3 regions of the Phormidesmis sp. 146-20 genome follow, and region 1 is predicted to be linked to each of the others. Evidence: predicted binding sites of a transcription regulator. Region 1 holds the regulator's gene; each other region holds the start of a gene.
What was found. Region 1 encodes NtcA, which controls nitrogen genes in cyanobacteria. Its sites were predicted from a motif close to TTTGTANNNNNNNNTACAAA; they were not measured.
Positions count from the first base shown of each region.

Region 2: nadA (quinolinate synthase NadA) is a predicted target of NtcA. The motif match lies at 1,216-1,235, and genes of this name have one in related genera.
Region 3: ACKFKH_RS23395 (ferredoxin--nitrite reductase) is a predicted target of NtcA. The motif match lies at 1,286-1,305, and genes of this name have one in related genera.

Region 1 is NZ_JBJPHT010000021.1:19,944-22,219, forward strand. It holds tRNA gene ACKFKH_RS17460 (tRNA-Gly) at 110-181, shown strand; gene ntcA (global nitrogen regulator NtcA) at 696-1,367, shown strand; gene ACKFKH_RS17470 (hypothetical protein) at 1,427-1,900, opposite strand.
Region 2 is NZ_JBJPHT010000001.1:240,370-242,645, forward strand. It holds gene ACKFKH_RS01150 (glycosyltransferase family 2 protein) at 1-915, shown strand, start outside; gene nadA (quinolinate synthase NadA) at 1,308-2,276, shown strand, end outside.
Region 3 is NZ_JBJPHT010000037.1:41,912-44,187, forward strand. It holds gene ACKFKH_RS23395 (ferredoxin--nitrite reductase) at 1-1,130, opposite strand, end outside; gene ACKFKH_RS23400 (QcrA and Rieske domain-containing protein) at 1,554-1,994, shown strand; gene ACKFKH_RS23405 (hypothetical protein) at 2,122-2,276, shown strand, end outside.

The DNA of each region.
Region 1 (2,276 bases):
TACATCCTATATGCTGAGAAGCGATGCGATTTCCTGATTTCCGGCTTTTTGGTTTTTCAGGCTTGACATCTCTATGAGTATCTGCAATAGTAGAACTTATCCGAATTTTGCGGGTATAGCTCAGTGGTAGAGCGTCACCTTGCCAAGGTGAATGTCGCGCGTTCGAATCGCGTTACCCGCTTTTTAACTAAAGTTTTTTAATCTCAGACTGACGAATTCTCAATGTAAGAGTTGAATGTCTTCGACTAAAGGGCAGCACCCTAAAAGTCTTTAGAGCTTTCGGTAAATTAAGCTCCTTGACGCTGGGTAATACCGCTCTTCAACACGGTCATCGTTCTGAAATCTTCAACTCACAACGTACTTTTTGACAAACTTATTACTGAATTGATCTTTGAATCGATCTATTGATTAATCTATTGACTTCCAGCCTGATTAAAATAGGTGACAGATCTTAAAAATCTTCGGATGAACGACGAATTTAAGCTCAAACCTTAAGCAATTGTTAGAGACTTAGCTCAATTCCTGCAAAAATTCAACTACCTGGCAGAATAGTGTAGTATCGAGCACAAAAACTGCTTGAAGAGTAAGTTTAAGTGTTCTAAAGTCATCAATCTCTTACAGATCAGCTGACAGCTAAGTAAAAACTGTTGCCAGGTCAATCAAGAGAGTTCAAGAGCACGAGTTCGACAAGGAACATGGTAGTGACCAAAGAGCGACCACTTGCAGCATTATTTCGCCAGATTGGGGGCGGTGCCTTTCCACCTGTCGTTGAGACGTTTGAGCGAGGCAAAACGATCTTCTTTCCAGGCGACCCCGCAGAGCGAGTTTATTTTTTAGTCAAAGGTGCCGTCAAGCTTTCGAGAGTCTATGAGGCGGGTGAGGAGATTACGGTTGCCTTACTGCGAGAAAACAGCGTGTTTGGGGTGCTGTCACTGATCACCGGGCAACGCGCCGATCGCTTTTATCATGCGGTTGCGTTCACATCGGTTGAGTTGCTGTCTGTTCAAATTGAGCAGGTTGAAAAAGCACTCAAAGACAACCCCGAACTCTGTCTGCTGATGCTGCGAGGGCTATCGTCTCGAATTCTACAAACCGAAATGATGATCGAAACGCTGGCGCATCGAGATATGGGGTCGCGTCTGGTGAGTTTCTTGCTGATTCTCTGTCGCGATTTTGGCCTGCCCAGTCAAGAAGGGATCACGATCGACCTCAAGCTGTCTCATCAAGCCATTGCAGAAGCGATCGGCTCAACGCGGGTGACCGTGACTCGTCTGCTGGGAGACTTGCGACAGGACAAAATGATCTCTATTCACAAAAAGAAGATCACTGTCCACAATCCAGTCACCTTGAGTCAGCAGTTTACCTGATCGCTAGCCAGTCGGCGAAGCCTGAAGGCGTACAAATTTCAGGCTTCACACCTCGCCTATTACCAATCGTCTTCTCTAAATAGAAACTGACCTTCTGAATTGAGGTAGGGTGACTTCCAGCGGGTCAATTCTTTATCAGGGCAGATGTCTAGTCCTTCTCCCACGCCGTAGGGGTGCATTCCGCAGACTAGCACGTTGCCGTTGTAGGCTTGCCCATGATAGTGACGACAGCCGACACAGATGGGGTGTTGGTTGAGCAGCGGTTCTACAGTTTGCATCATCGGTTGGGCAGCTTCTCCGACCATGCCTTCAAACCCAAAATAGGCTTCTAAGACGGGGTTGACTAGCTCATTAATGTATTGGTCAATCTCATCTGTAAAGGTATTTTGTGCCTGTGCCGAAAGCTCGTCAGAAAGCTCTACAAACACGTTGACCACTTCTGTCACTTCTCTCGACACTTCAACAAAGAAGCCTTCGATGTGATCCGCGATCGTTTCTAACAGTTCAGAAAAATCTTTTTGCCACTCTTCCATAGGGTTCTCACCGGGGTTGCGTTCCAAAAGGGATGGATGATTGAGCGTTGATTCCCTTGTGTGAGGCTGCGCTAGATGGCTAAAGATTCCTACCATCAAAGGGTTCTATCCAAGGGAATAGCTTCGCTATCATAGCGCAAACTTTTATGGTTCAATCTGGTCAAAAAGAAGGCGATCGCTTTCTGATTTTGCGATTCTCACTAGCCCAAACGCATTGAGAAGATTCAGTGATTTCAGAAGATTTGCAAAAGACTATAAATCAAAAAGTTTCTTCATATATTCACAACAATTATGCGACAGAAATGCTGCTATCGCTAGAGGCATTGAGTTAGCTCTCTTGATTAGACTGAGCCTGATTCTAATTTGGGAGACGCTC
Region 2 (2,276 bases), on a different contig from region 1:
GTATTACTTCATAACGAACGTAATTTAGGACTAACAAAGTCACTAAATAAGGGCTTGAGTTTATCTAAAGGCAAGTATATTGCGCGTCAGGATGGTGATGATATTTCTTTTCTCGATCGCTTGAGTCAGCAGTTTGACTATCTGGAAATGCATCCTGAAGTGGGTACGATCGGGACGGCCGTTGAGTTGATCAATCCCCAAGGGAGTAAAATAGGAGAGGATTATCCTCCTTCAGAGCATGAAAGATTAGAAGCAGCTTTTCTGTTTAATAATCCCATGCATCATTCAACTCTGATGTCACAGAGTGCCCTCATGCAGAGCATAGGGGGTTATAACGAAACGTTTTTGAGATCCCAAGATTATGATATGTTTTGGCGCTTGAGCCGTCAGTCTCGATTAGAAAACATTTCTAGAATCTTACTAAAACGCCGGATGGATGACAGGTCGCGAATAACTACAATCCATCGTAAAGAACAACTTGAATATGCTTACAAGATTTCCCTAAATGCTGTTCAAGAACTTACAGGTACCCAGTGCTATCTTCCAGAAACGAGCTATCAAAGACTCTGGTGGGCTTTGCTTCAGACACTGGACAACGATGCTTATCAAAAATATTGGCTAATGGCGGAAGGAGTAGACGGAGAATTGACTCACAGAGATATTAAAGCTCTCAATTCCTTCTGGGATTTCATTAGAAGTCGTCCGCTAGCGCCAGTTGTCTGGGGGCAACTATTGGAAGGATTGCTCGTCAATCTGTTTGCTCAAAGAAAACTTATAGAAGGGTTACAGCTTATCCATTTGATAAGGTTTCGATGGAAAACTGATCTCAACTCTTCTCTAGCTTTTAAGAGTTTTCTCAAACCTTATGCACCTAAATTGCTATTAAAAGTTTGGAGAAAAGTAGCGCAGTTTTAGGAGACCGTTTGTGTAAGTGGGTCGATTAGAGCCGATTCAAAGTAATTATGGACTCTGGTCTTCAAGTCTCGTGTGGTTGATTTGAGTTTTGATTCGACAAGGGCACATTTGGCATAGGTTCACTTGGGTTCGATTTCACCCAACCAAGGATTTGTACCAAGTATTCGCATCGTAGGATTGGCGAAGTTATGTTCAGCCAATGCTGTTCATTTAATCATCCTATGTTCATTTAATCACCCCAAAGGGACTGCTCTTTCTAGTCCGTATTTCTGGACAGATGTGAACTGAGTTTTGAGCGAGTTGGTAGGTTTAGATAAAAGTAAACTTGTTAGTTTTGGTGAATTAAACTATAATAACAGGAACACAGGTCTTTTATTCAACCGATCGCCATCGTGTTTACTCAGCTTTCCTCTCCAACGGTTCGTTTGCCTCATGATTTGCCTCATGATTTGTTTGAGGCGATCGCAGACCTCAAGCGCGAACTCAATGCAGTCATTTTGGCGCACTACTATCAAGACCCCGATATTCAAGACGTGGCTGACTTCTTAGGCGATTCGCTGGGGCTTTCGCAGCAGGCCGCTCAGACAGACGCGGATGTGATCGTCTTTGCAGGGGTGCATTTCATGGCAGAAACAGCCAAAATTCTCAACCCCAACAAGCTCGTTTTACTGCCTGATTTGAATGCGGGGTGTTCTCTGGCCGATAGCTGCCCGCCGGATGCCTTTGCTGAATTTAAGGCAAAACATCCCGATCATTTGGTAATTTCTTATATAAATTGCACGGCAGACATTAAGGCGATGAGTGACATTATTTGCACTAGCGCCAATGCGGTGTCGATCGTGCGTCAGATTCCAGTCGATCAGCCGATTATTTTTGCGCCCGATCGCAATCTCGGCAAGTATGTCAGTGAGCAATCTGGACGCGATCTGGTGCTGTGGCAAGGAAGCTGTATGGTGCATGAGACGTTTTCAGAAAAGAAAATGGTGCAACTTCAGATTCAATATCCTGACGCTGAGGTGATTGCTCACCCAGAATGTGAACCTGCTGTTTTGCGTCATGCAAATTTCATCGGTTCGACAACGGCGTTATTGAAGTATTGTCAGCAAAGTGCGAGTCCGTCTTTTATTGTGGCGACCGAGGCAGGCATTCTTCACCAGATGGCAAAAGCCGCCCCCGACAAGCAGTTTATTCCTGCTCCACCGATGAGCAACTGTGCCTGCAATGAGTGCCCCCACATGCGTCTCAATACGTTAGAGAAGCTGTATCTCGCCATGAAAAACCGCACCCCAGAAATCACCTTACCCGAAGCCACTCGACTCGCGGCCCTCCGACCGATGCAGCGAATGTTAGAAATGAGTGTT
Region 3 (2,276 bases), on a different contig from region 1:
GCTTCCTCTAACAGTGCCGTCAGTCGCGAATCGGGCACATTGGGAATGATGATGTTTTGCTCAACGGTAAGGCGAATCTCTCCACTGCCATAGACTTCAGCTAGACGAGCAATGTCAAACATGTCTGGAGCAAACAACCGACCCACAGGAACGTGTAAGCCGACATAGTTGAGTCCGGGTTGCTTTTGGGCGTAGACTCCAATGTGATCGCGCTTGTCCCAGAGAATCTCGTCTTTGGCGGCGGCGGGTTGCAATATGTGGCCGATTTGAGTCTCAACTTGCGATCGAAACTTCTCAATCCCCCACTCGTCAATCAGCCACATCAAGCGAGATTTTTGACGATTGGCGCGCAGACCGTGATTGCGGTAGACAATCAAAATCGCTTCACACAAAGCCACCACATCACTCGGCGGCACCCAGACATTCATCGAAATCGCCGCCTCACACCGCTTGGCAGAGAAGAATCCTCCTACCAACACGTTGAAGCCAAGCTCATCACCCTGATAGGCAGGCACAAAGGCAATGTCGTTGATCTCCGCATGGACGGAGTTATCGCGGCACCCGGCGATCGCAATGTTGAATTTACGCGGCAGATTCGTAAACGCAGGATTGCCAACCCCGTTGCTCGTGATCATGTCCTGGACTTGTATCGCCAATTCACGAGTATCAATCAGTTCATCAGCATCAATGCCAGCGACAGGCGACCCGGTAATATTGCGGACATTATCCATCCCGGATTGCACGCTGGTCAGCCCTGACTGTTCAAACTTGTTGAAAATATCGGGCAAATCTTCGATCCGCACCCCTCTAAGCTGAATGTTTTGGCGGGTTGTAATGTCTCCATTGCCATCTTCGCCATAGCGCTGTACGATTTCAGCCAGCGTCCGCATCTGTCCACTGGTGAGAATTCCAGTCGGAAACCGCATTCTCATCATGAACTTGCCGGGAGTCACCGGGCGAAAAAACACCCCTAGCCATTTGAGTCGGTGGTCACGATCGGTCTCATCCATTGCTTCCCAGCCAACTTGAGCAAAATGCGTCAGGTCAGACTTGACTGCAAGACCATCTTTCTCGGCTTTTAACTTCTCGAACTTATTGAGGGTCGCGGCTGCTGAAATAGTGTCTGTCATGGAGGGTGCCTAGAAATAAAAAGTGTCCCAACCGAAACACGGGCAGACGATCGACGCACCTGAATAGAAGAACCTGCGGAAGGTCGGATGTGGGGTGCGAGAATCGGGGTTGCGATTGCTCTTGAAGGTTAAGTTAGGCGAGATTACAGAGGAAATTCGTATACGTAGTTACAAAATATTTCCATGTATGAATTTTCTGCATAACTGTAATGCGGAAGATGCATTTTTATTTTTTTGGATGCATTTCCCTCGTAGACTAGCGATGGCGCTGTCGATCGCTTTGGGTTATTGTGCACTCGTTCTAGTTCTGCTCCCGGCACATCAAGTAAACTGTCCGGTTTGTCTACAAGCAGAAGGGATTTAGGGAACAGCAGCTAGACTTGAACCCGATCGAAAACTTTATCGCTTTCTGGAGAACACATCATGGATCGTCGAACTTTTTTATCTTGGGTGAGTTTGGGCTGGGTGGCGAGTAGTTTGCCTGTGGCGATCGTGGCCTGTTCGTCTAATTCTCAAACCGAAGCAAAACCTGCGGCGAGTCCGGGAGCGGATGGCTTTGTGAAGGTGGGGGCGGCGACCGATCTGGATAAGTCTGGGCAGATTTTGAATGAGCAATTTGCGGCGGGCCCGTTGCTAGTCGTTCGCAATCCATCTGACCCCAAGGCAGTTGTGGCCGTCAATCCGACCTGTCCTCATCAGGGCTGTTTGGTGACCTGGAAGACAGAGCGTAAGTCGTTTGCTTGTCCCTGTCATGCGTCTCAATTTGCGGCGGATGGCAAAGTATTACAGGGGCCGGCTGTCAAGGGATTGGCAATGTATGAGGCCAAGGTTGAAGGAGATTCTATTTTGGTGAAGGGAAAATAGGAAGTTGAGTGGTTGTTTTGTAGGTCAACAAAAGCGCGTCTTCCACATTTGGTCTTCCACTTTTGGTAGATGAACGATCGCGCCTCTCAAACCATTCTTAAGGGATACCGATTTGGGAGATTTGACTATGACAACGACTACCGACAGCGCTCGTGCTCTTAGCAACCTCGAATACGATTTGCTTACGGTTCTTCAAAACAAAGCTGAAGCGGTCAAGGCATACGATACCTACATTCAAGATGCTCAAAGCATGAACTCTCAGCCCTGTGTTGAACTCTTTCA